Regions from separate parts of the Halorhodospira sp. 9621 genome, predicted to be linked through region 2. Evidence: predicted binding sites of a transcription regulator. Region 2 holds the regulator's gene; each other region holds the start of a gene.
The links. Region 2 encodes sigma-54, which starts transcription at its own class of promoters, with help from an activator protein. Its sites were predicted from a motif close to TGGCANGNTNCNTGCTT; they were not measured.
Positions count from the first base shown of each region.

Region 1 (7,569 bases), on a different contig from region 2:
CAGGAACCGTCCTCGGCCCCCACCCCGTGGCCCTCGCCGGAGGAGCGCCTGGCCGCCGACGTGGAGCCGGTGCAGCGTGGCGCGCTGATCGACGACAACATCGACCAGCGCCAGGGCAATTACCTGATCTCCTTCGGCTTCCCGGGTTCCGGCAAGACCACCTTCCAGTCCTTCCTGGCCTACTACGTCACCCACATCGGCCCCTTCGAGGCCCAGCCGCTCATCGCCCCGGAGCAGAGCGTCCAGGGCTGGGAGCCGATGGCCATCTTCAACGAGTGGATGCGCATTTGGGGCCAGGGACGCTTCCCCCCGGCAAACCCGGTGGACGAGGGCGACATCCGCGAGCTGAGCTTCCGGGTCCGGCCGCTGCAGGGTACTGGCGAACCGGTGGATCTGAGCTTCCTCGAGGCCTCCGGTGAGCTCATGACCCAGGTGGTGGCCGACCGGGTGCGTGACCCGGCCATGATCGAGACCCTCAGCCGCTACTTCGCCAACGAGCAGCTGCGGCTGATCCTGGTGTTGGTGGTCGACCCGGAGCACGGCGAGGAGAACGACATCCTCTTCCAGAACCTGCTCGCCTTCCTCGATCTGCACTTCCCGGCCCTGCGCGGGCGCACCTCGCTGGCGGTACTGGTCTCCAAGCCGGAGCAGGCCCTGCGCCGGCTGCAGGAGCGCGATGAGCACTACCGCCGTTACGAGGAGCTCAGCGCCGACGCCTGCGAGGCCTTCGTGCAGCGCTTTGCGCCGCGCACCTACCGCATCCTCGACGGCTGGACGGACCAGGATCGGGTGCAGCTCATGGCGCTGCACCTGGGCACGGTGACCGACGGCGAGCACGGGCCGCGGCTGCAGGAGCCGGACTACGACGACATCCGCGACATCTTCGCCTGGATCTACGGCCAGTTCGGCGGCGGGCGGATGGGCCCGACCTGGTGGCAGCGCATCCTGGAGTGGCTGCGCCTATGAGCGAAGCGGCGCCGACGATCCTCGGCCGCTGCGCCTTCGCCACCGTGCGCGGACTCACCGTCCATGGCAGCGGCGCCCTGGCCGGGCTGTCCGGGTTCCCCCAGGCGGTGGAGTTCCGCGGCCGCGGTGGCGACGACCACGCCCTGCCGGCCGCCGGGGAGCAATTGGTCTTCCGCCGCGTGGTGCGTTACCAGGACGGCGCCGACCCCGAGCGCGGTGGTCGCCTGGATCTGATCGGTACACTGGTCCGCCGCCTGGATGCCAGCCGTCGGGTGGGCTATGCCGGCGCCTGCGTGGCGGTGGCCCACCGCGACCTGGAGGCGTACGCCGCGGCCCTGGACGAGGCGCAGGGTCTGGTCCGCCAGGTGGACGAGGTCCTTGCCGAGGGCAGCGCCGCGCGCTGGTCCCGGGAGGCCCGCGGCGATCGGGAAGCGGGCCGCCGGCGCTTCGCGTTCGAGGGCCGCGGCGCCGGTCGCGTGCTTTGGCTCCACCGCGGCACCGCCGCCGAGGCCGATCCGGCGCTTGTCCCGGAGGCCCTGCGCCAGCTGGCCTGGCTGGATGCCTACGCGCTCACCGGGGTGTTGATCTTCCCGGCGGCACGGCCGGGCTCGCGCGCCGTGGACAGCGACCTGATCGCCGGCTTTCGGCGCGCCAAGCAGCAGGAGATCGAGGGCGTGGAGGCGGGCTTCCGGGCCGAGTTCGAGCGCCGCCTGGCGGAGATCGAGTACGAGTACCAGGCCGCCACCCGGGCAGCGTCGCCGCCGCAGCCCCGCGGCGACGACTAGGGCACCACCAGCACCGGGAGCTGCACGGCCTCGATCAGCGAGCGGGTGTCGTGTTCGGCTAGCAGGGCGCTGCGGCGGCTGATGATCAGCTTGTCCACGGGGGCACGGCTCAGGTGCCGGGCCAGGGCGGTCGGCGATCCGGCGGGCGTTAGCCACTGGGCGTTGGGGCAGTGCCGGGCCGCCCAGGCGCGGGCCGGGTCGTCGCCGTCGGGTAGGGGAGCCGCGTGGTCGGGGATGAACCGGGCCAGGATCTCACCCTCGCCGAGCAGGGCGGCGGCACGGGTCAGCGTCCGGACGCCCGGCTCGCCGGATTCGACGACCACGGCCACGCCGTGCCCCGTGCGGGGCTGCAATGGCCGCTCGAAGACCATCACCGGCCCCGGTGTGCCGAAGACGATGGCGCGGGCCGTGGAGCCGATGCGCAGCCCGCGGGCACGGGCGTAGCCCACCTTGCCCAGGACCAGCAGATCATCGCGGTTAACCAGGCTCAGGGTCTCGCGGACGACCCCGCCCCGGCAGACCTCCAGGCGGTAGTGCACGCCCCGGTGCCGGCCAGTCTGCGCCAGCGCCTTGCGGATCGCCTCGGCACGGGTGCGCATGCGCTGCTCTTCGATGCCGGTCTCCAGGGGGCGGACGGCCCCGGAGAGACCCATCTCGCGGGCCCAGGGGTACCCGGCACAGCGCAGCAGCGCCTCCTCCTCGACGAAGATCGCCAGCAGCTCGGCGCCGAGCTGGGCGGCCAGCTCGGCGGCCGCCTCCAGCGCCTCCAGACTGGCCCGCGAAGCATCCAGCAGGACGACTACCCGGCGCGGTGACCCCTGCTCCGGCATGCGCTCAGTCATCGTCATCCTCCGCGGCCTCGTCCGCATCGCCCCCGCCGCGCCGGCGCTGGCTCCGGGCGAATGCCTCCAGGCGGTCGGCCACGGCGCGGTTCACCGACCCCTGCGGGTACGCACCGGCATCATCCCAAACGCCGGCGGGCCGGCCGGTGAGCAGCTCCAACGCCTCATCCACATGGCTCAGCGGGTAGATGTGGAACTGCCCGGCGGCCACTGCGTCGCGCACCTCCTGGCGCAGCATCAGGTGCACCACGTTGCTCGCCGGCAGCGCCACCCCCTGCCGGCCGGTCAGCCCGCGCCGCCGGCAGACCTCGAAGAAGCCCTCGATCTTCTCGTTCACCCCGCCGACGGCCTGCACCTCGCCGAGTTGGTTCACCGAGCCGGTGACGGCGATGCCGTGATCCAGCGGGACGCGGCCGATGGCCGAGAAGAGCGCGCAGAGCTCGGCCACCGAGGCGCTGTCGCCGTCGATGCCGCCGTAGGACTGTTCGAAGGCGAGGCTCGCTGAGAGCGACAGGTCGCCCTCCGGGGCGAAGCGGCTGGCGAGAAAGCGCGAGAGGATCATCACCCCCTTGGAGTGGATCTTGCCGCCGAGCTTCGCCTCGCGCTCGATGTCCACCAGCTGCCCGCGCCCGGGGCGGGCGGTGGCGGTGATCCGCGTCGGCCGGCCGAAGCCGAAATCGCCCAGCTGCAGGACCGAGAGCCCGTTGACCGAGGCGGTGTGGTGCCCCTCGGTGTGGATCACCAGCGTGCCGCGCTCGATGGTCTCCTGGCTGCGATCGCGGATGCGCCCGGCGCGACGCTCCTGGGCGGCGAGGGCGCGCTCGATGTGGTCTTGGCCGATAATCTCGGCGCCGTCGCCGGTGGCGTAGTGATCCGCCTCCTGCAGCAGATCGGTGATGGCCCGCCCGCCGGCGGCCAGCCGCTCGCTGTCATCGGCCATGCGGCTGCCGTGCTCGATCACCCGGGCCGCGGCGAAGCGGTCCAGGTGGCGTAGACGGCGCTGGCGGACCAGGGTGGCGAGCATACGGGCGTAGAGCTGCTGGGTCTCGGCGTCCCGGGGCAGGTCGTCCTCCAGGTCGGCCTCGACCTTGAACAGCTCCGGGAAGTCCGGGTCGTAGGCCGAGAGCAGGTAGTAGACCATCCGGTCGCCGAGCAGCACCACCTTGGTGCGCAGCGGCATCGGTTCCGGCTCCAGGGTGACCGTGGTCCAGAAGCCGTGGACCTGCTCCAAGGACTCGATGCGCACCTCGCCGGCGGAGAGCGTCCGTTTGAGCGATGGCCAGGCCAGCGGCTGGGTGAGGATGCGGTGGGCATCGACGATCAGATAGCCGCCGTTGGCCTGGTGCAGCGAGCCGGGGCGGATCAGGTTGAAGTCCGTGAGCAGCGCCCCCTGGTGCACGTGATGCTCGGTGCGGCCCACCAGCCGTTGGTGGGTGGGCATGTCCTCGTAGACCACCGGCGCGCCGTCGGCCGGGTCGTGGGCGAGCAGCAGGTTGGCCCGGTAGCGGCCGAGGATGTACTCCACGTGGTCTTGCTCGCCGGAGCGGAAGGCGTCCACGTGCTCGATGATGTCGTTGCGGACGGCGTCCAGGTGGGCGGCGGCCAACGGCAGCTCGCCGTAGCGCTGGCGCAGCTCCTGGATGCGCTGGCCGACCGCGAGCAGGGTCATCTCCTCATTGAGCTTGCGGACCTGCTCCTGGATCTCCTTGCGCCACTTGGGGATCTGCTTGACCACCGACTGCAGCCGCTCCTGCAGGAACTCGATGGCCTCCTGATAGCGCCGGCGCTCCTCCTCGGGCAGCTGCTGGAACTGCTCCGGCTCGATCACCTCGCCCTCCTTGACCGGGGCGAAGCTGAATCCCGAGGGGGTCTGCAGCAGCGTGACGTCGTACTGCTCCGCCTCCTTCTGGATCGCCTCGAAGGCCTCGCGCTGGCGGCGGTTGAGCTGCTGCTGCAGCTCCTGCAGCCGGTTCTGGTACTCGTCGCTTTCGAAGGTGGCCGGGATGGTGCTGCGCAGCTCCTCGATCAGCTGCTCCAGATCGTGGCGCCAGCGCGCCCCCTGGCCCGGCGGCAGGCGCAGCAGCCGCGGCCGCGTGGGCTCCTCGAAGTTGTTCAGGTAGCACCAGTCCGAGGGCGTCGCCTCGCGCGCGGCACGCTCGGCCAGCAGCCGATGGACCATCTCCAGCTTGCCGTCGCCCTCCGGCCCCATCACGAACAGATTGAAGCCCGAGGCGCGCATGCTCGCGCCCAGATCCATCGCCTCCAGGGCCCGTTCCTGCCCGGGCGGGCGGTCCATGGCCGAGAGCTCCTCGGTGGTGCGGAAACCGAGCTGCTCCGGGTCACAGACCCGGTAGAGGCGCTCCAGTGAAAGGGGCTCGGGTGCAGCCATGCTCATCTCCCATCCCTGCCGTCATTGATGCGTAGCACCCTACCACTGGTAAGACCCCAGGCGGCCTAGACGACTCCGCCCAGGCTGCAGCGACCACCAACCGTCCATCCAGACGGGTTCGCTTAGGCAAATGTGTCAATGATTCTTACATCGATTCCATTTTTCCCAACATGGAAATCGACAACGCTTTGAAATAAAAAAAGAAAAAATTTGGCACGAGGCTTGCGAGTAGTGCGGTGCCGACGCCGTCACGACGCTTCCAAGCGCAATCGGGCAACCAGCGTCGGCAGGTGTCGCAATGGCAACCAAGGGTCACGCCAATCACATTATGGGGTGTCATCATGAACAAGATTCGATCCGCACTATCCGCATCACTGCTGGCAGTGGCTGTAGGGGTACCCATGCACGCCGCTGCCGATCCTATTCCTGTTGATCTGGAGCTGGTGCTAGCGGTGGATGTCTCCGGCAGCGTCAACACCCCCCGCTATCAAGCACAAAAGACCGGCTATATTGAGGCGTTCCGCAATCCGCTGGTCCACAGCGCCATCGGCAGTGGCGTGATCGGCTCTATCGCCACGACCTACATGGAGTGGTCAGGAGCGACCCAGCAGTCGCAGCAGGTCGGCTGGACACAAATTGGCTCAGCAGCGGCGGCGAATTCCTTTGCCGACGCCATCGAGGCGACAACCAGGGCCTTCAGTGGCGCGACCAGCATCTCAGGGGCCATCGACTGGTCAGTTGACTCCATCCAAAACAATGAGTTCGCAGGCACGCGACAGATCATTGATATCTCCGGCGATGGCACCAACAACTCTGGCCGCTCAGTCACAGCCGCGCGAGACGACGCCGTAGACGCAGGAATGACCATCAATGGCATCGCCATTGAGGAGGTCACCAACTTTAGCCTCACCGATTACTTCGCAAACAACGTCATCGGCGGTGACAGCAGCTTCGTTTTGACTGCCGATACCTTCGAGGACTTCGAAGATGCCATTCTGTTAAAGCTTCAGCGCGAAATCGACCCCAACGGCATACCGGTACCCGGCACCGCGGCGCTCTTCGGCCTGGGGTTGCTGCTGCTTGCCGGTGGCGGGCGCTTCAGCCGCCGGATTGCAGGTGCTCCGGCACAGAGACCTACGGTAATGGCCTAACCAGGAAAGAGGGTGAACCGACGGCCGGGACCTTTTCCCGGTCGTTGCCAACTGCGGTTCGATGGTCCGCGCGCATTGGGGGGAGCAACATGAATCAGCACCGAAAGAAGCCGTTACATTGCGCAAGATCCGTTGTCGGGATCGCCGCACTGCTGCTTTTCGGGGCCGTGACGGGCTGCGGGCCGACCCAGATGAGCGAAGAGGAACATTTGGAGCGTGCCGCCCATTACCAAGCTGAAGGCAATCCCGAAGCCGAAGCCATTGAACTGCGTAGCGCGCTTCGGCAAAACCCCGAAAACATTGATGCTCACCACCGGCTCGGGGTTATCTATTTGAGCTTGGGGCGCACCGAGGACGCCATCCGCGCCTTGGAGCGAGCCCAGGAGAGATCCGGCGGGGATGTGGACGACGAGATCCGCTTGGATTTGGGGCGCGCCTACTGGCAAGCGCGCCGCGCTGAGGACACGCTGCAAACCCTTAATACCTCCTTCAGCGCGGCTGAGCACCAACTGGACGCGGCACTGCTACGCGGTCACGCCCTCGCCTCCGAGAACCGCATTATGGAAGCAGAAGCGGCGTATCGTCAGGCATTGCGGAACGACCCTGAACGCCTCAGCGCTATGGTCGGGTTGGCCCGCATGCGGGCCACATCGGGAGACAAGGCGGAAGCTCGAAAACTCGTTGAGTCGGCGCTCGAGCACGACGAGAGCTATGGGCCGGCGTGGAGACTGCTTGGCGAACTAGAGCAGTCCACCAACCCCAATGCCGCCGAGGCAGCCTTTACCCGCAGCATCGAGGATCAGCAAACCGCCGATGCTGGCCGCTTCCATCGGGGGCTACTTCGGTTGCAGAGGGGCGATTTGGAAGGAGCCCGGGAGGACGCACAAGCGCTGGAAGGGCACGACAGGCAACTCCCCCACGCTGCCTACCTCCGCGGCGTAACTCACTTTTTCGCCGACGACTTCGCGGCCGCGGCAGATGAGTTTGAAGACGTGCTGCGGCGCATGCCGGACCACCATTCCTCGGTTCTCTTCGCTGGCTTGGCGCACTTCGGCCGTGGCTCCTCAGCACAGGCGGAATCCCGCCTCGAACAGGTTCTCCAACAACATCCTGGCTTTCCGCCGGCGGTAAGAGTGTTGGCCGCATTGCGGGAGGGCCGCGGTGATACGGCCAATGCCGAGCGTTTGTTGCAGGAACTCATCGATACGAACCCCGGAGACTTGGCATCGATTCATCAGCTGGCCCGTCTCGAATTAGCCGAAGGCCGACTCGATGACGGCTTACCCCGCTTGGTGGCGTGGGCACAAAGCCAACCGCAATCGGTGAGGGGCCGACTGACCTTGGCCCGCGCCCACTTGGCCGATGGCGAGGCCGATCTCGCCATCGAACAGCTGCAGACGGCTCAGAAGATGGCGCCCGATGCCCTTGAGCCGAGA
Region 1 covers NZ_JAJNRD010000027.1:160-7,728, reverse strand. Annotated here, with positions in the region: gene LRF89_RS10955 (hypothetical protein) at 1-966, shown strand, start outside; gene LRF89_RS10950 (hypothetical protein) at 963-1,751, shown strand; gene LRF89_RS10945 (universal stress protein) at 1,748-2,593, opposite strand; gene LRF89_RS10940 (Lon protease family protein) at 2,586-4,982, opposite strand; gene LRF89_RS10935 (DUF1194 domain-containing protein) at 5,324-6,133, shown strand; partial or broken gene LRF89_RS10930 (tetratricopeptide repeat protein) at 6,223-7,569, shown strand, end outside.
Region 1: a site for sigma-54 is predicted at 5,194-5,210, ahead of LRF89_RS10935 (DUF1194 domain-containing protein). Genes of this name have one in related genera too.

Region 2 (7,569 bases):
CTCGCCCTGTTCGACGTCGATGGCGTCCTTACCGACGGGACCGTCTTCGTCGGCGGCAGCGGTGAGCCGCTGCAGGCGTTCCACATCCACGACGGGAAGGGGCTGCGCATGCTCCAGGACGCCGGTATCGAGGTGGGCTGGATCACCGCCCGCGGGGGGCACTCGGTCATGCGCCGGGCCGAGGAGCTCGGGGTCCGCCACGTCCTGCGTGGCCGCTCGGACAAGGGCGACGCCCTGACCGAGGTGGCCGAGCGCCTCGGGCTCGCCCCGGAGGCGTGCGCCTACACCGGTGACGACCTGATCGACCTGCCGGCGATCCGCCGGGCCGGTTTCGGGGTCGCCGTGGCCGACGGCCACCCCCAGCTGCACGCCCAGGCCGACTGGGTCACTGCACGCCCCGGGGGGCGCGGCGCCGTGCGCGAGGTGGCCGAGCTGATCCTGCACGCCCAGGGCCACCTTGAACCGATGCTGCGCCGGGCGGAAGGCTGAGCCATGCGCCGCGGCTCCCTCTACCCCCTTGCAGCCCTCGCCCTGACCGTCCTCCTCGGTCTGCTGCTTACCCGCGACCCGGCGCCGCCGGCCCCGGAGACCGCTGCCCCTCCCGAAGAGCGCCCGGACTTCTTCCTCGAGGGGTTTACCATGGTTGATTTCGACGAGCAGGGGCAGCGCCGTGCGGCCCTTTCCGGGCGCACCGGCGAGCACTTCCCCGGCCGCGGCGAACTCGAGATCATCGACCCCGACCTGCGCATGCGCTCTCGCGACGGCGTCCTCTGGGAGGCCCGTGCCCCCTTCGGCATCGCCGAACGCGAGGGCGGGGAAGTCCGCCTGTTCGAAGAGGTGGACATCCGTCGTCCGGCCCAGCAGGCGCGTCCGCCGCTGGATATCAACACCCACAACCTGCTGGTGGACCTGCGCGCCGGCGAGGCGCGCACCGTCGAGCCGGTCACCGCTCGCGAGCCGGCCGGCACCCTGCGCGGAACCGGGATGACCCTGGATTACCGCGCGGATCGCCTGCGCCTGCACGCCGACGTCCGGGGGTCGTATGGAGCGTACTGACGCCGCCAGCCGTATCCGCGTGGGACTGCTCGTCGCCGCGACCCTGCTCGCCGCTGCCCTGCCGGCAACGGCCGTGGGCCAGCGCGACGAGGCACCGATCGAACTGGAGGCCGACCGGGTGGATGTCGACGCGGTCGCCGGAGTCAGCGTCTACGAGGGCGACGCCGTGCTCACGCGGGGCGAGATGCGCATCACCGGGGATCGCATGGAGGTCTACACCGACGAGGACGGCGACCTGAGCCACGTCTACGTCGACGGCACGCCGGCCACCTACCGCTACCACCCCGAGAACCAGCCTCGCCCCGTGCATGCCGAGGCGAAACGCATGGAGTACTACTCCCGCGGTCCCGAACGTGCCCATTTCCAGGGCGATGCACATCTCTGGCAGGGGGATGCTCAAGTCACCGCCGAGACCATCGACGTCGACCTGGAGGGGCAGGTCATGAAGGCCCGCGGCGCCGAGGGGCAGCGGGCGCGGACCATCCTGTATCCGGCACGGCGCGAGGAGGAATGACCCGTTGGTGACGCTGCGCGCGGAGGGGCTGAGCAAGCGCTATCGCGGCCGCACCGTGGTCAACGGCGCGGGGCTGGAGGTCGCCGACGGTGAGATCGTCGGCCTGCTCGGCCCCAACGGGGCCGGCAAGACCACGTGCTTTTACATGGTCGTCGGCCTGGTGCAGGCCGACGAGGGGCGAATCACCCTGGAAGGCGACGACCTCACTCGGTTGCCCATTCACGCCCGGGCCCGATTGGGCATCGGCTACCTCCCCCAGGAACCCTCGGTCTTTCGTAAACTGAGCGTTGCGGATAACGTACGGGCCATCCTGCAGCTGCGCGACGACCTGGACGGCACTGAGCGCGAGCAGGAGCTGGATCGCCTGCTCGAGGAGTTCGGCGTGACCCACGTGCGCGACTCCCCGGGGATCGCCCTGTCCGGGGGCGAGCGCCGGCGCGTGGAGATCGCCCGCGCCCTCGCGGCGAATCCGCGGTTCATACTGCTTGATGAGCCATTCGCCGGGGTCGACCCCATCTCGGTGGGCGAGATCCAGCGGATCGTCCGCCAGCTGGCGCAACGGGGTATCGGCGTGCTGATCACCGACCATAACGTGCGCGAGACGCTGGGCATCGTGCAACGCGCCTACATCCTCAGTGACGGCGAGGTGCTGGCCGCCGGGGACGCCGAGAGCGTGCTGGCCAACCCGCGGGTACGCGAGGTGTACCTGGGCGAGGACTTCCGCCTGTGAGTGACGGACTACGGATGCTTCAAGCACAACGGACACGGCCATGAAGCAGTCGCTTCAGCTACGCATCGGTCAGCAGCTGACCATGACCCCGCAGCTGCAGCAGGCCATCCGGCTGCTGCAGCTCTCCAGCCTGGAGCTGCGCACCGAGATCCAGCAGGCCCTGGAGTCGAACTTCATGCTCGAGCTCGATGAGGAGGCCGAGCCCGGGCAGGAGCAGGAGCAGCAGGAAACGGAACCCCACGAGGACGAGGCACCGGCCAGCGAACCCGCCGGCGAGGACATCCCCGAAGACCTGCCCCTGGACACCTCCTGGGACGACATCTACGACGGCAGCACGGCACTGAGCGCCCCCGGCGACGAGGGTGCGCAGCGCGACACCCTCGACAACCGGCCGGCCGCCTCCGACAGCCTCCAGCAGCACCTGCACGCGCAGATCGAGCTCGAGGCCTTCTCCGCCCGGGAGCGCTCCATCGCCGAGGTCATCGTCGACGCCGTCGGCGACGACGGCTACCTGACCCAGAGCACCGAGGATCTGCTGGCCGGCTGTCCGGCCGACGAGCAAGTCAGCGCCGAGGAGCTAGAGGCGGTCCTGCAGCGTGTCCAGCGGCTCGACCCGACCGGCGTTGCCGCCCGCGACCCTCAGGAAGCGCTGTGCGTCCAGCTCGAGCAGCTTCCCGAGGACACGCCCTGGCGTGCGGAGGCGCAGCACGCCCTCCTCCACCACCTGGAGCTCATCGCCGAACGCCGCCATGACGACCTGGGCCGCGCCCTGGGGGTCGGCGAAGATGCCCTCGGCGGCATCCTCGGTCTGATCCAGAGCCTCGATCCACGCCCGGGCTCGCAGATCAGCGACACAACCCCGGACTACATCATCCCCGATGTCCTCGTCGTGCGCCGCGACGGCGTCTGGCAGGTGGAACTCAACGGCGAGACCGCCCCCCGCTTGCGCGTCAACGCGTATTACGCCAGCCTGATCCGCAGAGCGGACCGCAGCGCGGACAACCACTGCCTCCGCAACCATCTCCAAGAGGCGCGCTGGCTGATCAAGAGCCTGCGCAGCAGGAACGAGACCTTGCTGAAAGTGGCCAGCGCCATCGTAGAGCGGCAACAGGGGTTCCTCGACCACGGCGAGGAGGCGATGCAACCACTGGTTCTGCGCGAGATCGCCGAGGCGGTGGAGATGCACGAGTCCACCATCTCCCGCATCACCACCAACAAGTACATGCACACCCCGCGGGGCACCTTCGAGTTCAAGTACTTTTTCTCGAGCCACGTGCAGACCAGCGACGGCGGAGAGGCTTCGGCGACGGCGATCCGGGCGCGGATCCGCCGGCTGATCGCCGAGGAGGATCGGGCAAAACCGCTGAGTGACAGCGCGATTGCGCGTATCCTTCATGAGGAGGGGATCCAGGTGGCGCGTCGGACGGTCGCCAAGTACCGGGAGTCCCTGTCCATCGCATCGTCGGCGGAGCGCAGGGAGGCCCGGGGGCGCTGAGGCCCCCGGCTCCGCCGGCGGCAAAGGGGTTCAGGAGGCGGTATGCAGATCAAGCTCAGTGGGCATCATGTCGAGATCACCCCGGCCCTCCGGGCGCATGTGAACGAGAAGATGCAACGCATCCAGCGCCACTTCGACCACGTCATCGATACCGAGGTGATCCTCACGGTGGAGAAGAAGCAGCAGAAGGCCGAGTCGGTCATCCACATCGGGGGTGGCGGCGGGCGCGTTTTTGCCGATGCCATCGAGGAGGATCTCTATGCAGCCATTGACGTGCTCGTGGACAAGCTTGACCGTCAGGTCCTGAAACACAAAGAGAAGGCCGTCGATCAGCGACGGCAGGGCGCGTCCCTCAAGGCCAGCCTTTAAGGCGGCGGGACGCGGTTCAGCGGGCCAGCCGATCGGACACTCCATGGACATCGAGCAACTCATCACGCCGGAACGTGTTCGCTGCGAGAGCGGCATCGAGGACAAGGAGCAGGTGCTCCTGCGCATAGGCGAGCTGATCGGGGCCAGCGGCGACGGCCTCGACGCCCGGGAGATCAGCAACCGGTTGCTGGCCCGTGAGCGACTGGGCAGCACGGGCCTGGGGCACGGCGGCGCCGCGCCCCACGCCCGCATCGACGGGATCGACCGCGCCATCGGGGCCCTCATCCGCCTGGACCGGGGCATCGATTTCGACGCCTTCGACAAGGCACCGGTGGACCTGCTCTTCGCCCTCGTCGTACCCGAGCACTTCACCGACGAGCACCTGCAGATCCTCGCCAGCCTTGCCGAGATGTTCAGCGACAGCAGCCTGTGCGAGCGGCTGCGCCGCTCCTCGGACGGGGACGAGCTGCAGATGGCCCTGCGCGAATGGCAGTCGCACGCCGACCCATCGTGAACGCGGCCGAGAACCGGCCGGTCATCCCCGGCCTGCTGATGGCGGTCCACGGCCGCGGGATCCTGCTGGAGGGCCCCAGCGGCGTGGGCAAGAGCGACGCCGCCCTGGCGCTGCTCGACCGTGGTCACGCCCTGGTGGCCGACGACGCCGTACAGCTGCGCCGCGACGGTGATCGCCTGCTCGGCGCCGGTCCGCAGCAGGGGCGGGGCCTGCTCTGCCTGCGCGACCTCGGCCTGGTGGACATCACCGAACTCTACGGCCCCGCGGCGCTGCGCAGCGAGACCGCCGTGGCTCTGTGCATCCAGCTCCAGCGCGCTCCCGGCCCCACCGAAGCCGAGGCCGCCCTGCACGGCCGGCGCGATCACCGCGAACTGCTCGGCCTGGCCCTACCCCGGGTGACCCTGACCGACAGCGAACGCCGGCCGCTGGCGCCGCTGATCGAGGCCGCCGCCGGCCGCCTCGTCGCGGAGGTCGCAACACACCAGCGCAGCGGCCGGAACCACGGGGTGCCGGCATGAGCGAACTGCGCCTGATCGTGGTCAGCGGCCTGTCGGGCTCGGGCAAGAGCGTCGCCCTGCACACCCTGGAAGACGCCGGTTACTACTGCATCGATAACCTGCCAGTGAGCCTGATCGGCGAGCTGGCCCGCTACGCGCAGAATCGCGACGCACCCACCGGCGAGCGCTTCGCGGTGGGGCTGGACGCCCGCAACCCGCCCCGCGACCTGCAGCGCCTGCCCGAGACGCTGACTGCGCTGCGCGAGCAGGGCATCGCCACCGAGGTGCTGTTCCTCTACGCCGAAGACGCCATCCTCATGCGCCGCTATAGCGAGACCCGGCGGCGCCACCCCCTGGCCGAGGGCGATCAGCCGCTGGCCGACGCCCTGCGCGCCGAGCGCGCCCTGCTCGAACCGCTGCGCGAGGTGGCCGACTGGAGTATCGACACCTCGCGGACCACGGTCCACGACCTGCGCGGGCTGATCTCCGAGCGGGTCGCGGGCGAGCGCAGCGGTGTGTCGGTGCTGGTCCAGTCCTTCGGCTTTAAGCACGGCATCCCCACGGACGCCGACTACGTCTTCGACGCCCGCTGCCTGCCCAATCCACACTGGGAGCCTCGGCTGCGCGCCTACACCGGCCGCGATGACAGCGTCCGCGCCTTCCTGGAGGCGCAGCCCGAAACCGAGACCCTGTTCGACCAGATCGACACGATGATTCGCCACTGGCTGCCGGTCCATCAGCAGTCAGGGCGCAGCTACCTGACCGTGGCCATCGGCTGCACCGGCGGGCAGCACCGTTCGGTCTACCTCGCCGAGCGGCTGGCCGCAGCACTGCAGGCTGACTGCAGCCACGTGACCCTGCGCCACCGGGAGCTGTCATGAGGGTCGGACTGCTCATCGTCGCCCACCGACACATCGGCTCGGAGATCCTGGCCACGGCCTCGCGCACGCTCGGCATCTGCCCGCTGCAGACCGAGTCGCTGGAGGTCTTCAACGAGGACGAGCGCAACGAGCTACTCGAACGCGCCGGCGCCCTGATCACCCGGCTCGACCAGGGGGCCGGAGTCCTCATCCTCTCCGACGCCTACGGCTCCACCCCCTCCAACGTCGCCGTGGCGGCCGGCACCGACCGCCACTGCCGGGTGGTCACCGGCCTGAACCTGCCGATGCTCCTGCGCGTCTTCAACTACCCCGGGCGATCCCTCGACGAACTGGCCGAATCCGCCGCTGCCGGCGGCCGAGCCGGCATCATCGCGGTCGGTGAAGGAGCCCCGCCGTCATGATCGAGCAACAAGCCACCATCACCAACCGCCTCGGACTCCACGCCCGGGCCGCCGCCCGTTTCGTGACCATCGCCAGCGAGTACGAGAGCGAGATCCACGTCCGCTACGGGGACAAGCGCGTCAACGGCAAGAGCATCATGGGACTGATGATGCTCGCCGCCGGCCATCAGGCCACGATCACCATTGAGGCCGAGGGCGCGGACGCCGAGGCCGCCCTCGAGGCCCTAACCCGTCTGGTGGCCGAGGGCTTCGGCGAGACCGAGCACGGTTGACCCGCGCCCGGCACCGGACGCTCACTGCCCGGCGACGGTCATCTCCTCGACCAGGATCGAGCCACAGCGGATGTTGCCGCGCCGGTCCACGTCGCCGCCCACCGCCTGGATGCCGGCAAAAAGATCGCGCAGATGGCCGGCGATGGTGATCTCCTGGACCGGGCGGTCGATGGCCCCGTTCTCCACCCAGAAACCGGCGGCACCACGGGAGTAGTCGCCGGTGACCAGGTTGACCCCCTGGCCCATCAGCTCAGTGACCACCAACCCGCGGCCCATGCGCCGGAGCAGGGCGTCGAAGTCCTCATCGCCGCCGCTGACCTCCAGGTTGTGGACGCCGCCGGCGTTGGCTGTGGTCTCCAGGCCCAGACGGCGGGCGGAGTAGCTGTCCAGCACATAGCGCTGCAGCACCCCGTCCTGCACCAGCGCCGACTCGGTGGTGGCCACCCCTTCCGCATCGAACGCCGTGCTGCCCAGCGCCCGGCAAATGTGCGGCCGCTCGACCATATGCAGCCAGGCGGGGAAGAGCTGCTCGCCGGCGCTGTCGACCAGGAACGAAGCCTGCCGGTACAGGGCACTGCCCCGGACCGCCGAGACCAGATGGCCCACCAGCCCGCGGGCCACGGGAGCACGGAAGAGCACCGGTACCCGTTCGGTGTTGAGACTCTCGGCGCCAAGCCGGGCCACGGCGTGCTCTGCCGCCTGGCGCCCCACAGCCCGGGCCTCCTCCAGAGCCGCGGGGTCGCGGGCCACGCTGTACCAGTGGTCGCGCTGCATGGCCTCGCCGCGTCCGGCCACCGCCACGCAGTGGATACCGTGGCGCGACTCCGGCAGCACCGAAAA
Region 2 covers NZ_JAJNRD010000007.1:13,249-20,817, forward strand. Annotated here, with positions in the region: gene LRF89_RS05205 (KdsC family phosphatase) at 1-489, shown strand, start outside; gene lptC (LPS export ABC transporter periplasmic protein LptC) at 493-1,056, shown strand; gene lptA (lipopolysaccharide transport periplasmic protein LptA) at 1,043-1,570, shown strand; gene lptB (LPS export ABC transporter ATP-binding protein) at 1,575-2,300, shown strand; gene LRF89_RS05225 (RNA polymerase factor sigma-54) at 2,341-3,795, shown strand; gene hpf (ribosome hibernation-promoting factor, HPF/YfiA family) at 3,838-4,164, shown strand; gene LRF89_RS05235 (PTS sugar transporter subunit IIA) at 4,208-4,678, shown strand; gene LRF89_RS05240 (HPr kinase/phosphorylase) at 4,651-5,196, shown strand; gene rapZ (RNase adapter RapZ) at 5,193-6,056, shown strand; gene LRF89_RS05250 (PTS sugar transporter subunit IIA) at 6,053-6,457, shown strand; gene LRF89_RS05255 (HPr family phosphocarrier protein) at 6,454-6,729, shown strand; gene pmbA (metalloprotease PmbA) at 6,751-7,569, opposite strand, start outside.

Region 3 (7,569 bases), on a different contig from region 2:
GGGGCAGGCCCTGCCCGCAGCCCTGCTGCTGATCCTCGGCCTGTGGATGATGGCGACGGTGGGCGAGGGGCTAAGCTTCCTCGGCTTCATCGCCATGGTGGTAGCCGTGGGCACCGTGCTCATGCCTTTCTACCTGATCGCCCTCGGCGGGCGGGCCTTCCACCTCAAGCAGCAGCGCTGAATGTCAACGACCCCGCGGGACGGCGTCCCCCCTGCCGCCGCCCCGCGGGGTATCCGACCCGCCCTGCGCGGATCAGGCCGGTTTCAGCGTGACATCCCCGAGGATCTGCGCCTGGCAGGCGATGCGCTGCTGCTTGCCCGCAAAGTGCTCGCGTAGCAGCTTCTGCTCCACCTCCGAGGGCGCGCTCAGGTTCTCTTCTCCGTCGAGCACCTTGCACAGACAGGTGCCGCAGTCCCCCTCGCGGCAGCCGTAGACAATCCCCGAGCCGACCTTCTCGGACAGCTCGATGATCCGGGTTCCCGCCGGCGCGCTGACGGTCAGATCGATATCCTTGAACGTTACCTGGGCTCTTGGCATCCCGTGAACTCCTTGTGGCTTATGGTTGGATTCTATTGCTGGCCCCGTCCGGTAACCGGCCTCACGGCGCGACCCGCGCCGCACCTTCTCCGGCCATCAGCCGGGCCAGCCACGGCGGCGGGCGCTCGGCCAGGGCGGCGCGAAGCTCGTCCATGTGCGCCGCGGCCGCTCCCCCGGCGTCGCGCCTCATGGGAAAGACCCCGGCGTTGACCACCTTGGCCGCCGCCGGGCCGCCGATCGAGCAGCAGTACAGCACGTGGCAGTCGGCGATCAGCGCCACCCGGGCCGCGATGCGGTCGTCGCGCCGGGTGCCGCTGCCAGTGACCGCCTCGGCCACCGGCCGGACCTCGGCAAGCCGGCAGCCGGCGGCACCGACTTCGTAGATGAGGAACCGGGCGCAGGCGCCGAAGTGACCATCCAGCTCACCGCCGCTGTTCGAGGCGCAGGCGACCCGGATGGTCCCCTCTGGCGACGGACCCGGCTCCGGATCGGGGACCGGCTCTGGTGCCGCCTCTTCGCCATGCAGGGCCCGGCAGGCGGCCTCCAGCCGCTCCGCCGGGGCCTGCTGAACGGCCTCCAGGTGGTGGGCCCCGCCGGCGTCGCGCAGCCCCCGGGGGGTCACCCCGGCGAGCTTCTCGGCGCTCAACGGTGCCCCGAGCAGCCCGGTCAGCACCCGCACCAGCTGCGATACGTCGAGCTCCGGGAGCTCGCGCGCCGCCAGCCCGATGCGCAGGGCCAGTTCCGGTTGCAGTGACGCATCCTGCATGCCGTCTCCTCCCTTCAGTCGGCGGGGACGATGCACTCGTCCACCTCGCAGACCTCCTCGCAGCGGGGCATCTCGAAATGCCCCTCGCACTCGGTGCAGCGGTCCGCGATGATCTCGTAGAGGCCCATCTTGTTGCGCTTGATGGCCGCCTCCGGGCACTCCGGCTCGCAGTCGCCGCAGCTGGTGCACAGTTCCGGATCGATCTTCATGGCCATGCTCTTTCCTCCTCGATCACCGGACCAGGTCGTAGTTGAAGTCGGTGACCCCCATGTGACGGGTCTCCTCGTCGAGCCGGGCGAGCACCTCGTTGACGATGGTGGTGAGGATGTACATCGCCCCCTCGTAGCCCCAGATGCTGTTGCGGTGCAGGTGATGCCGGTCGAAGATCGGGAAGCCGAGGCGGATCAGCGGCACCTCGAACTCCTTGCCCTTGTAGAGGGTGTCGCGCTGGATGAACTTCCCGTAGGAGTTACCGATCATGAAATCCGGCTTGTCGGTGAAGCACAGCGAGCGCATGTGCCAGAGATCCTTGCCGACGTAGACCTGGGCGCTCTCACCGTACGGGGTCTGCTCGAGCATGGCGCGCATGGCCTTGCCCCAGCGCTTATTGGCGTTGTGGCAGAGCACGTGGCGCGGCTCGGCGCCGAGTTCGGTGAGGAACCGGGTCATGCCCATGACGAAGTCCGGATCCCCCCACAGGGCGAAGCGCTTGCCGTGCAGCCACTGGTGGGAGTCGGTCATCATATCCACCAGCCGCCCGCGCTCGAGCTCCAGGGACTCGGGGATCGGCTTGCCGGTGATCTGCGAGACCTTCATCAGGAAGTTGTCGGTTCCCTCGAGGCCGATGGGCACCTGAACCTCGGGGCAATCGTGCTTCCAGGTCTGCTTGATGTACTTCTTGGTCTTGGTCAGCATCCACGGCTGGAGCAGCAGGGTGTCCAGCGCATTGGGGGCGTCACGGACCTCGTCAATCGGCGTCCCACCGGCGTACATCCGGTATTCACCGTCGGCCGGGGTGTCGAGCACCTCGGTGGGATCGCAGAGCAGTGAGGCCTCCACGCCCATCTCGCCCAGGGCGCGCTTGAGCCAGCGGTAGCTGCCCAGGTAGGTCTCGAAGCCAGGCACCAGGTTGACCTTGCCGTTGCTGCCCGGCTGCTTGTCCTCCATCTCGTTGATGGTGAAGTAGCGGGCAATGCCCTCGAACATGCCGTCCCAGCCGGTGACGTGGCTGCCGACGAAGCTCGGCGTGTGCGCAAAAGGCGTGGGCACTTCCTGCGGCAGATACCCCTCGTCCTTGGCGTTGCCGATGAAGGCGTTGAGGTCGTCGCCGATGACCTCGGCCATGCAGGTGGTGGAGACGGCGATCACCTCGGGCTGGTAGATCTGGTAGGCGTTCTGCAGCCCCTGGTTCATGTTCTTGTGCCCGCCAAAGACCGCGGCATCCTCGGTCATGGAGTCGGAGACACAGGCCACCGGCTCCTTGAAGTGGCGGTTGAAGTAGGTCCGGAAGTAGGCCACACACCCCTGGGAACCGTGGACGTAGGGCAGCGTCTTCTCGAACCCCAGCGAGCAGAGCACCGCCCCGAGGGGCTGACAGACCTTACCCGGATCGACGGTCAGCGCCTCGCGCGAGAAGTTCAGCTGCTGGTACTCCTCGGTGGTGGTCCACTCGAAGGTCTCGTCGATCTTCGCCGCGTCGACGCCCTCCTCCTGCTCCCGGCGCTTGCGGCTGAGGACCTGTTGGTAGTCGTCATCCCGGAACAGCGGGTAGCACGGCTTGATGGCTTCGGTGTCTTCGTTCATTGCGCTTCCTCCAGCTGCGCCGCGCTGCGGGCACGGCGCCTTGCCCTGTTCGGGCGGGCCGGCTGAGCGGCCCGCCCCTGGCTGAGATGGTCAGGCCGCCTTGGAGGCCGGCTCGCCGGTGGCCTTCCACGGCGGGGTCATGCGGTCCCAGACCGGGTTGTTGAGGGTCATGTCCATATCCCGGGCAAAGATCGCGAAGCCGTCGTAGCCGTGATACGGCCCGGAGTAGTCCCAGGAGTGCATCTGCCTAAACGGCAGACCCATCTTCTGGAACACGTACTTCTCCTTGATCCCGGCGGCCACCAGGTCCGGCTGGACCCGCTCGATGAAGCGCTCCAGCTCGAAGGCGTTGGCGTCGTCGTAGACCAGCGTCCCCTCCTTGAGCTCGGGGTAGGTGCGGTCGTAGTCGTCGTCGTGGGCGAACTCGTAGCCGGTGCCGAGCACCTCCATGCCCAGGTCCTCGTAGGCGCCGATGACGTGGCGCGAGCGCAGACCGCCGACGTAGAGCATCACCTTCTTGCCCTCCAGCCGCGGCCGGTACTTGGCGATCACCGCGTCCATCATCGGCTGGTACTTGGCGATGACGGCCTCGGCGTTGGCCTGGATGGTCTCGTCGAACCGGGCAGCGATCTCGCGCAGGCTCTGGGCGATGCGCGTCGGACCGAAGAAGTTGAACTCCATCCACGGGATGCCGTGGGTCTTCTCCATGTGCTCGCAGATGTAGTTCATGGAGCGGTAGCAGTGCAGGAGGTTGAGCTGCACCTTGGGCGTGTTCTCCATCTCGGCCAGGGTGCCGTCGCCGGACCACTGGGCAACCACGTTCAGGCCCATCTCCTCGAGCAGGATGCGCGAGGCCCAGCAATCGCCGCCGATGTTGTAGTCACCGACGATGGCCACGTCGTAGGGCCCGGCCTGGTGGCCGTCGCCGTCGCGGTTCTCCAGGACGTGGTCGCGGATGGTGTCGTTGGCGATGTGGTGGCCGAGGGACTGCGAGACCCCGCGGAAGCCCTCACAGCGCACCGGGATAACCGGCTTACCGAGGCGCTCGGTGGCCTGACGGCCCACCGAGTCGATGTCGTCGCCGATCAACCCGACGGGGCACTCCGACTGCACGGTGATGCCCTTGTTGAGCGGGAAGAGCATCTCGACTTCGTCGATGATCTTCTCGAGCTTGGGGTCACCGCCGAAGACGATGTCCCGCTCCTGGAAGTCGGAGGTGAAGTTGATGGTGCCGAAGGTGTCCACGCCGGTGTGGCCGGTGTAGTAATTGCGACGGCCGGCCCGCGAGAGCTGGCCGCAGCCCACCGGGCCGTGGGAGATGTGCACCATGTCCTTGATCGGCCCCCAGACCACGCCCTTGGAGCCGGCGTAGGCGCAGCCGCGCTGGGTCATGACCCCGGGCACCGACTTGCGGTTGGAGGTCACGCACTTGCTCGGCTGCTGGTCGGCCCCGACGGCGGCCAGGTGCTTGGCGCGCTCCTCGCGGGTAGCCTCGGGATAGACCTCGAGGACCTCCTCGATCAGCGCCTGGGCCTCATCCTGCGTCATGCTGCTCATTGGCTCTCCCCCTTTACGCCGAGGCGGTCTCGTCGGCCTTTTGCCCCACGATGGACTCGTCCTCCTCCTCGAGGATGCCGAACTCCATGAGCAGGTCCTCGAGGTCATCCATGCCCAGCGGCGTGGGCACGACCATTTGGGTGTTGTTGATGACGTTGTCCGCCAGTTCGCGGTAGACGTCGGCCTGCTTGCACTCCGGGTTGTACTCGATGACCGTCATACGCCGGATCTCGGCGTGCTGGACCATGTTGTCCCGCGGGATGAAGCCGATCATCTGGGTACCCAGCCGGCTGGCGAGGTTCTCGATGAGCTCGTCCTCGCGGTCGGTGTTGCGGGAGTTGCAGATCAGCCCGGCCATGCGCACGCCGCCGGAGCTGGCGTACTTCACGATGCCCTTGGCGATGTTGTTCGCCGCGTACATGGCCATCATCTCGCCGGAGACGACGATGTAGATCTCCTGGGCCTTGTTCTCGCGGATGGGCATGGCGAAGCCGCCGCAGACCACGTCGCCAAGGACGTCGTAGAAGACGAAGTCCAGGTCGTCCTCGTAGGCGCCCTCCTCCTCGAGGAAGTTGATGGCGGTGATCACGCCGCGGCCGGCGCAGCCGACCCCCGGCTCCGGGCCACCGGACTCGACGCACTTGGTGTCGCCGTAGCCGACCTGCAGGACGTCCTCGAGCTCAAGGTCTTCGACGCTGCCCGCCTCGGCGGCCAGGTGCATGACCGTGTTCTGCGCCTTGGCATGGAGCATCAGGCGGGTGGAGTCGGCCTTCGGATCGCAGCCGACGATCATCACCTTCTTGCCTTTCTCGGCGAGCGCCGCCACCAGGTTCTGCGTGGTGGTGGACTTGCCGATGCCGCCCTTGCCGTAGATTGCTGCCTGTCTCATGGGTTAATCCCTCCTGACCGATGGTTACGTCGGCCGCCTCAGCGGCTCGCACCCGGGTTTTGCAACCGGCGTGCCAGCAGGGGGCAACGACGGACCCGCTGCGCCGAAGGTGACCCGCCGCGTTTACGCAACCCGTTGATCCAAAAGACTTATAGGAAGACTAAGAACGATCAGCAAAGAAAGGGCGAACACCCCCGGGGGCCCGGCCCGACGATCCGGGACGGCCCGCAGGCCCGTGGCAAGTCCGACATGATCGGCCGGGGGTTGTCGGGGAGCGGACAAGGGGAAGAACCGCTCCCCGACCGACAGGAGGGATGCTTCAGTGCTCGCTGAAGACGGCGGTGTGACCGCGGTCGCTGAAGGCGAGGACCTGGTAGGGCTCATCCGGCTGGCCGGGGATCCACTTGCGTCGCATCGCCCCTGCTCCTCATCGACAGGTTGTGTGGCACCGGTCGTCATTATTGATCGAACGCAATCCGGATGCCACCCCCTCCGACGGGGCGAGCGACGCTCAGGCGCGTTGGGGTGACGAGGCGACGCCGACGGCCCGCGCCGCCAGATCGCGGGCGCAGGCCTCGATCACGGTCACACCGTGTCGGGCGAGATAGCGCCGCTCCTTGCCGGCCGTGGCGGGCAACAACGCCCAGCCCTTGGGCTCGCCGGCCTCCTGGGTGATCTCGGTGAAGAGCATGCGCTCGGTATCCCGGGTGAAGCGAACCCCGAGACTCAGGTAGCGCACGCCCCGGCGCCGCTCCTTGAGGAACCGCGGCAGGGCGAAGCCGCCCATCAGTTCGGTGAGGTAGTCCACAAAATCGGCGTCCGAGGCAACGAAGCTCGGCTCGGGCCGGGGCGACCCCAGGGGCTTGAACAGGATCGGACCCGCCGGCGACGGCGGCGACTCGGCCGCCTCGTCGTGGAGCTCGTGGTAGCCGATGCTGTCGTGCCGGAAGACCCGATAGCGTCGCCCGCCAGTGACCCGTGCGACGCCCTGAACCAGCAGGTGCGGGGTGCCGGCCCAAGCGTCCTGGAGCTGGGTATCCCGGTTGAGATCCACCACCCAGGCCGGCCGCTGCTGCGCCAGCCAGTCGATCACCGGCGCCCGGGTCCAGGGGACCTCGCCGAAGCAGGTCCGCAGAAAACGCTCCAGATAGGGGCGTCCGTGATCCTGCTCGACCTTCATCGCCGCCCGCGAGAACTCGTGCATCAGCACCGGCGACATCGGCTTGCCCTGATTCAGCGCGAGGATCAGCCGCTCGTTGTCTGCCGGCATGGCATCGCCGGTCTCCGGGTGACACGCCCCGTCCAGCGCGCCCGGCCCGAGCACCGGGACGACGCTGCCGTCGGCGAAGCCGTGGGTCCAGCGGCGAATACGCTCGTCATCCAGTCCCGGATGGCTCATGGTTCTCCCCTCCCTGGCCGGCCCGCGCCCGATCCCGTTGGACCTGGCGGGCCCGCTTTTCCTGCAGGGCCCCGCGGATCCGCTCGCGCAGCTCGTCATCCAGCGGGGCAACGTCGGGCGGGTGCACGGTCTCGCAGAGGAGCACGTGCAGACCCATCGCCGTTTCCACCGGGCCGCGCACCTCGCCGGCGGCCATCTCGAACAGGGCCGCGTCCAGCTCCTCATGCAGCTGCCCCCGCGCCACCCGGCCCACCAGCCCGCCGTGCAGGGCGCTGGGGCACTCGGAGTGGCGCTCGGCGGCGGCGGCAAAGCCCCGCGGGTCGTCCGCCAGCTTCCCGGCCAGCTTCTCCGCCCGCGCCCAGGCCCGCTGCCGGGTATTCTCCGGGAACTCGTCGTTGATGGTGATCAGAAGATGGCGCACGGTGCGCGTCTCGTCCCGCTGGAAGCGCTCCGGATGCTCGCGGTAGAAGCGCTCCACGTCCTCGTCGGTGACCTCCGGCACCTCGGCGGCCAGCGGCGCCAGGGCGTGCTCCGGAACCTGCAGCGTACGCCCCGGGAAGCGGACCTGGTAGGCCGGCCCGGTGCGTGCATCGCGCAGGACGCGGATGATCTCGCCC
Region 3 covers NZ_JAJNRD010000009.1:74,442-82,010, forward strand. Annotated here, with positions in the region: gene LRF89_RS06440 (hypothetical protein) at 1-181, shown strand, start outside; gene LRF89_RS06445 (2Fe-2S iron-sulfur cluster-binding protein) at 254-538, opposite strand; gene LRF89_RS06450 (dinitrogenase iron-molybdenum cofactor biosynthesis protein) at 600-1,304, opposite strand; gene LRF89_RS06455 (4Fe-4S binding protein) at 1,319-1,519, opposite strand; gene nifK (nitrogenase molybdenum-iron protein subunit beta) at 1,536-3,107, opposite strand; gene nifD (nitrogenase molybdenum-iron protein alpha chain) at 3,198-4,664, opposite strand; gene nifH (nitrogenase iron protein) at 4,678-5,553, opposite strand; gene LRF89_RS06475 (SIR2 family protein) at 6,065-6,952, opposite strand; gene LRF89_RS13570 (nitrogen fixation protein NifZ) at 6,930-7,569, opposite strand, start outside.
Region 3: a site for sigma-54 is predicted at 5,613-5,629, ahead of nifH (nitrogenase iron protein). Genes of this name have one in related genera too.

Region 4 (7,569 bases), on a different contig from region 2:
AGCTCGAAGAGGGTGTCGCGGCTGCCGCGGTAGCCCACCCGGGGGCGGGTGTGCAGCCCGACCCGCTCCCAGATGGGGTAGCCGCACTGCACGATGGGCACCCCCAGCCGGCCGGCGGTGGCGGCGGCGTGGCCGCTGCCGAGGATCAGCTCCACGCCGTCCTCGCGGCCGTGGTGCTCCAGCGCCTCCAGGTCGCCGATATGCACCCGGCGCGCCGGTACGGCGTCGAGCACCGGCGAGCGCTCCGGGGCCACGGCGGTGGTCACCTCGGCGCCGGCGTCGTGGAGCAGGGTGGTCAGCCCGGCGAGCAGGTCCGCCTCGGTGGCCACGCCCACCGGCGTGGTGCCGAGCACCGAGTGGGTGTCGAGCAGGGCGTCCTGCAGCTGCCGACGCTGGCGCTGGATGCGTGGTGGCGGGGCGGTGCGGTCGGCGATGGCGCACAGGACCATGACCAGCCGGTCCGTGGCGTGCAGGCCCATCAGGTGCTCGAAGCGGTAGTCGGGGACCCCGGTGCGCTCGCGCAGCCGGTCCGCCGCGCGGTTCAGCGAGGCGCCCACGACCACCGTGGCGGCGGCGTCGCCGCAGCCACGCAGCGCCTCCAGCGGCGTCCCGTCGGTGGTGATGGGGCTGAAATCGTCGTCGTCCAGGTGGCCGTCCATGGAGGCCCCCAGGTCGGGGATGGCCACCGGCTCCAGGCCGAAGGCCTCGAGCAACTCGCACAGCGCCTCGGCATCCCCGGGCGAGACGGCGTCGGAGAGCAGCAGGTTGACCCGCCGCGGTGCCCGGCCGGGGCGGGTGCCCTCGGCGGGGACCAGGTGTTCGATGACCGCCTCCACCGTGGCCGCGTAGCCACTGGCCAGGCTGCCGACGAAATCCGGCGTGTTCACCGGCACCACGGCGGTGGTGGCGTGCTCCGGGTGCTCGCTGCGGAAGGTGCGCACCAGTCGTTCGATGTCCGTACCCTCGGCCTCCGAGAGCCCGGTGGTCAGCAGCGTGATCAGCGCCGGCGCGGACTTGCTGCACAGGGTATCCAGGGCGCCGAGGACGTTATCGTCGGCGCCGAGCACCGCGCTGATCGGGTCGATGGCCGTGGTCTGCAACGGGATCGGCTCGTTGAAGTGGCGCACGAAGTAGACCTTGCCGAAGGCCGTGCAGCCCTGGGCGCCGTGGAGCAGCGGCACGGCGCCGCGGAAGCCGAGGGTGGCGAGGGTGCCACCCACCGGTTGACTGGCCTTCAGCGGGTTGACGCTCAGCGGGCTGGTGGATCGTTCGATGCGGGTCATGGCCCGGTCCTCCCTTCCTGCCGTTCCCAGGGCGCCGGTTCACGCACCTGGGGCCAGATGGGGCTCTCGATGCTGCGGCACAGCTGGCGGGCCAGCTCCACCATGCCGGTGTAGCCGGCGTAGGCGTGGGGGCGCTCCTGGTTGATGTCCAGAAACGGGATGCGCGCCTTCAGCGCGGTGTACATGTTCCGTCCGCCGGCGATGAGCACGTCGGCCTCGTGGGCGCGGACGGTGTCGATCAGCGTCCGCGGCGCGCCGCTATCGAGCATCTGCGCCTGCTCGCCCATCAGCTCGCGGATACGCGCCTTGTCCGCCTCGGTGGATTTGCGCGTTCCGGTGGCCACCACCTCCATGCCCAGATCCTGCAGCGCCGAGACCACCGACCAGCTCTTCACGCCGCCGGTATAGAGCAGGGCGCGGCGCCCGCGCAGGCGCTCGCGGTAGGGCTCCAGCGCGGCATCGGCGCGGGCCTCCTCGCGGGCGATGACCTGCTCGGTGCGCTCGGTCAGTGCCGGGTCGTCGATCAGCCGGGCGAAGCCGCGCAGGGCGGCGGAGGTGTCGGCGACGCCGTAGAAGCTGCCCTCGAAATACGGGATGCCGTAGCGCTCCTCCAGGGTGCGCGCCACATTCAGCAAAGCCTTGGAGCAGACCAGCATGTTGGCCTCGGCCCGGTGGAGGGTCTGCAGCTCGCGGTAGCGGGCGTCGCCGGATAGGCTGCCGAGCAGGCGCAGGCCGAGCTCGTCGAGCAGCGGCAGGACGTTCCAGAATTCGCCGGCGATGTTGAACTCGCCGATCAGGCCCACGTCGTGGATCTGGCGGTCCGCCGGTTGGTCCTCTGCCGGCACCGGTTCCGGCTCGCGGGTGCCGACGATGTGCCGGACCACCGCCTCGCCGGCGATGCGGTTGCCCAGGTTTTTGCTGCCGTAGAATCCGGCGCAGTCCACCGGGATGACTGGCGTGCCCCAGCGGCGCTCGGCGCTGCCGCACACCGCCTCGAGGTCGTCGCCGGTGAGTGCCGGTACGCAGGTGTTGTAGACGAACACCGCCGCCGGGGCGTGTTCGTCCACGGCCTGCTTGATGGCGTGGAACAGCCGCGCCTCGCCCCGGCCCATGATCACGTCCTGCTCGCTGAGGTCGGTGGTCATACCGATGCGCCACAGGGTGGGCCCGGTGGAGCGGGTGCCGCGGTTATCCCAGGAACTGCCGGCGCAGCCGATGGGGCCGTGGACGATGTGGGCGGCATCGGCCACCGGCAGCAGGGTGATCTGGGCGCCGTCGAAGGCGCAGCCGCCGGCGGCGGCCCCGGGGGTGGGACGTGCGCAGCCGGACTTCGACCCCTGGTTGTGGGCGCAGCCCGGCTCGTCGAGCAGAGCGGCGATCTCCTGGTTGCGCATGGGCGGGCAGCTCCGGTCGTGGGTGGCTTGCCCGCAGTGCAGCAAGGCGCGTGCCACGCCCGGTCCGCGGTCGCCGCCGCCCTGTGCCGGGCGGTGACCGGGCGGCGAGCGGCGCGCGCGTGTCGCAAATCCGACGGGCGGGCGTTATCGTGTGCCCTTTCGCACAACCTGCGTTGACCCGGGATAGGGCGCACCGCAGACTATTTGGAATCGTTGCAAAGTACCCGGGACCCGAGCCATGCGGCAGATCCTGCTCGACACCGAGACCACTGGCATGGACCCCGCCGAGGGGCACCGCATCATCGAGATCGGCTGCGTGGAACTCGAGCGCCGGCGGCTGACCGGCAACAACTTCCACGAGTACCTCAATCCCGATCGGGCGGTGGACGAGGGCGCGGAGAACGTTCACGGCCTGTCGAACCGCTTCCTGGCGGACAAGCCGCGTTTCGCCGACATCGCCCGGCGCTTCGTCGACTATGTCCGGGATGCCGAGCTGATCATCCACAACGCCCCCTTCGATGTCGGCTTCATCGACGCCGAGTTGGCCCGTCTGGGGCCGGCGTGGGGGCAACTCGAGGACTACTGCACCGTCACCGATTCGCTGCAGCTGGCGCGGCGCATGCATCCGGGGCAGCGCTGCAGCCTCGACGCGCTGTGCAAGCGCTACGGCGTGGACGGCTCGCGGCGCGAACTCCACGGCGCGCTGCTCGACTCCGAGCTGCTCGCCGAGGTCTACCTGGCCATGACCGGTGGCCAGGGCAAGCTCTCCCTGGACGGCGAGGGCCTGGAGCCGGGCGGCGCCGAGCCGATCCAGCGGCTGTCCCCGGAGCGGCCGCGACTGCGCGTCCCGGAATCGGGCGAGCTGGAGCGCGAGGCCCACGAGCAGTTGCTCCAGCGGATCGAGGCGACCTGCGCTGGCCCGGCGCTGTGGCGCCGGGCGGGCGGCGGCGAAGAGGCGGCCGGCTCATGATCCGGGCACCGCTGCGGGCGCTGACCTTCGATCTCGACGACACCCTGTGGTCCGTCGAGGACGTGCTCGCGGCGGCCGAGCAGACCCTGCACGACTACCTGCGCGAAGCCTACCCGGTGGTGGCCGAGCGCTTCGATCCCGACCGCATGCGCCAGCTCCGCCGCGAACTCGCCGCCGCGCGGCCTGAGCTGACGCGCAACGCGACCACCCTGCGCCGTGCCACCATGGCCGAGATCGCCCGCTGCTGCGGGATCGATGGGACGGCCGCGGAGCGCTTTGTGGAGCAGACCTTTGCCGTCTTTCTCGAGGCGCGGCAGGCCCGGGTGGCCCCGTTCCCCGAGGTGTTGCCGGCGCTGCGCGAGCTCTCGGCGCGCTTTCGGATCGGCGTGATCACCAACGGCAACGCCGATGTCTACCGTACGGCGCTGGGGCCCTGCGTCGACTTCGTGGTGCGCGGCGTGGATATTGACATCCCCAAGCCGGAGCCGGCGATCTTCGCCCTGGCCTGTGAGCGTGCCGGGGTACCGCCGGGGGAGGTCCTGCACGTCGGTGATGATCCGCACACCGACGCCGCCGGCGCCCTGGCCGCGGGTATGCAGGCGGCGCTGATGTGCCGTCACGGCCCGCCGGAGCCGCCGGACGGCGTGCCCGACTGCCTCATGGTCCCGGACATGGAGGCGCTGCGCCGTGCCATCGAGCGCAGTGTGGGTGCGGGGCCGGCACAGGACGTTTAGAATGCTGTACAAAAGATGTACAAACCCAGGGAGATCATGAGTCGGGAGAGTGAGCAGAACCGGGAGGATGGTGCCCAAGAGCCAGAGCCACGCATACCGGTCGGCGTGAGCAGCTGCCTGCTCGGCGAGGAGGTGCGCTACGACGGCAGCCACAAGCGCAATCCCTTCGTGACCGAGGCGCTCTCGCGCTACTTCCGCTACGTGCCCGTCTGCCCCGAGGTGGCCATCGGGCTGCCCACCCCGCGGCCGCCCATCCGCCTGGAGCAGGCCGAGGACGAGCGGGTGCGGGTGCGTGGTGTGCGTGACCGGCAGACCGACGTCACCGAGGCCATGGAGGCCTACGGCCGCGAGAAGGGGCGTGAGCTGCACTGGCTCAGCGGCTATATCCTCAAGTCCAAGTCGCCGAGTTGCGGCATGGAGCGGGTCAAGGTGTATAAGCCCGACGGCCATCCGGCCGGGTTCTCAAGCCGTGGCGCCTACGCGCGGACACTGATGGAGACGAATCCGCTGCTGCCGGTCGAGGAGGAGGGCCGGCTCAATGATCCGGCCCTGCGCGAGGGCTTTGTCTGTCGGGTCTTCTGCTACTACCGTTGGCAGCGCCTGGTCGAGGCGGGTCTGACGCGCAAGGCCCTGGTGGACTTCCACGCCGAGCACAAGCTGTTGCTCATGGCCCACGACGACCAGCGCATGCGCGCGCTCGGGCGGTTGGTCTCGACGCTGGGCGAGCGGCCGCTGGAGGCCGTGGCCGAGGCCTACATCGAGGCGTTCATGGCGGCGCTGGCCCGGCCGGCCACCCGGGGGCGGCACGCCAACGTGCTCTATCACCTGCTCGGCTACCTCAAGCGGGAGCTGGATCCGGCGGACAAGCAGGAGGTCGTGGACGTCATCGAGCAGTACCGCACCGGCATGGTGCCGCTGATCGTGCCGGTGACGCTGCTGCGCCACCACTTCCGCCACTGGCCGGATCCCTACGTGGAGCGGCAGTTCTATCTCTACTGGAGCCCGCCGGAACTGGCGCTGCTCAATCAGGTCTGACCGGGCGGCCGGGGTCGCTCCACGACATTCGAGACGAAAAGGAAGGGCTGCGTGCCGTTACGTTCGTTGCTGCGCAAGGGTTGGGGGGTCGCTGCGCCCGTGGTGGTGCTGCTGGCGGCCGTGCTGGTGCTGGCGGCGCTGGTCTGGACCCGCCCCGATCCGCCTGCCGAGGAGCCCACCGAACCCTCGTGGGTGGTCGCCACCGAGCGCGCCGAGCCCGGCGTCCACCAGCCGCTGCTGCGCCTGTTCGGCTATATCGAGTCGCCCTCGGATGTCACCGTCAAGTCCGCGGTGGAGGCCGACGTCGCCGAGGTCCGGGCGCGCGACGGCCGCGTGGTGGAGGCCGGCGAGCTGCTGGTGCGCCTGGACGACGGTGAACTGCGTGACACCCTGCGCCAGCGTCAGGCCGATCTCGACGAGCAGGAGGCCGCACTGCGCCAGGAGCGCCGCGCGGTTGCGGCGGACCGCGAGGATCTCGAGGCCGAGAAGGCGCTGCTGGCCATCGATGAGCGGCGGGTGGCGCGGCTCGAGGAGCTCGTGGCCGACAACGCCGCCTCGCCCTCGGAACTCGACGACGCCGAGGAGGCCCGGGAGCGGCAGCGCCAGGCGGTGATCCGGGCGCAACAGGCGGTGGACGACGCCGAGGAGCGCTTGGCCGTGGCCGAGGCGCGGCGCGACAGTGCGGAGGCGGCCCGCGACCAGGCCCGGCGCGACGTGCGCCGCACCGAGGTGCGTGCCCCCTTCGACGGCCGGGTCAGGGCGGTGGCCGTGGGCCGGGGCGATCGAGTGAGCCCGGGCAGCGAACTCGTCGGCCTCTACGACACCGGCGAGCTGGAGGTCCGGGTGCAGATCCCCACCACGCGCATCGGGGCCCTCTATCGGGCCCGCGCCGCTGACACCGGGGTGTACGGTGAGGCCCTGGTGGACGGCCGCGGGCTCGCCCTGGAGCTGGACCGGCTGGCCGGGCACACCCCCCGGGAGCGCGGCGGGGTCGAGGCGATCTTCGCCGTCGAGGAGCGCCACGACGAGGTCGCCCTGGATCGCTTTGCCGAGGTGATGCTGGAGCTGCCCCCGGAGCCGGGCACGCTGGTGGTGCCCTACGAGGCGCTCTACGGCACCGAGCGGCTCTACGTCATCGAGGAGGACGAGGAGGCCAAGCGCCTACGCGGCATCGAGGTGCAGCGCCTGGGCGAGGCGCGGCGCCCCGACGGGGGCCGGGGGGCGCTGGTTCGCGCCCCGGAGATCGATGCCGGCACGCAGATCGTTACCACCCAGATCCCGCAGGCCACGGATGGGCTGCGCGTGCGCGTCGAAGCGGAGAGCCGCTAGGCGATGGTCGAGCAGCGGCGAGACGCGCTGCGCTGGTTGGCGGAGCACCCGGTAGCGGCCAACCTGGTGTTGGCGCTGATGTTCATCAGCGGCTTCTACGCCGTCAGCCAGCTCAACACCCAGTTCTTCCCCAGCTTCGAGCTCGACGTGGTCACCGTGCAGGTGCAGTGGCCGGGCTCCACCGCCGAGGACGTCGCCGACTCGGTCACCACCCCCCTGGAGGACGCCGTGCGCGACGTCCAGGGGCTGCGTGAGATGCAGTCGCGCTCGGCGGACGGCGTCAGCAACATCAGCCTTGAGTTCTTCCAGGGCACCGACATGGCCGACACGGTGGAGGACGTCAAGGACCGCGTCGCCGCCGTGCGCAACCTCCCGGAGGAGGCCGAGGAGCCGACCATCCGGCGCATCACCCAGTTCGACCCGGTGGCCCGCGTGGTGCTCAGCGGCGATGCCCCGCCATCGAGCATGCGCGCCTGGGCGCGTGAGCTCGAGGACGACCTGCTGCGCCGCGGGGTGGCCAATGTCGAGGTCACCGGCATGCCGGATCTGGAGACGGCCATCGAGGTCGAGCAGCGCGTGCTGCTCGACTCCGGTCTGACCTTCGGCGACCTGGGGGCTGCCATCGACGCCGAGAGCACCGATCTGCCCGGCGGCGAGGCCGGCGAGGCGGATATCGCCCGGCAGCTGCGCAGCCTCGAGCAGCGCCGCGGCGTGCAGGAGTTCCGCGATCTGCAGATCACCGACGGCGATGGCCAGCCGCTGCTGCTCAGCGACCTGGCGCAGATCGAGCGCCGCGCCCGGGACGGCCAGGTGGACTTCCGCCT
Region 4 covers NZ_JAJNRD010000009.1:63,508-71,076, reverse strand. Annotated here, with positions in the region: gene nifN (nitrogenase iron-molybdenum cofactor biosynthesis protein NifN) at 1-1,283, opposite strand, end outside; gene nifE (nitrogenase iron-molybdenum cofactor biosynthesis protein NifE) at 1,280-2,677, opposite strand; gene dnaQ (DNA polymerase III subunit epsilon) at 2,916-3,647, shown strand; gene LRF89_RS06400 (HAD family hydrolase) at 3,644-4,381, shown strand; gene LRF89_RS06395 (YbgA family protein) at 4,418-5,416, shown strand; gene LRF89_RS06390 (HlyD family efflux transporter periplasmic adaptor subunit) at 5,468-6,745, shown strand; gene LRF89_RS06385 (efflux RND transporter permease subunit) at 6,749-7,569, shown strand, end outside.
Region 4: a site for sigma-54 is predicted at 2,717-2,733, ahead of nifE (nitrogenase iron-molybdenum cofactor biosynthesis protein NifE). Genes of this name have one in related genera too.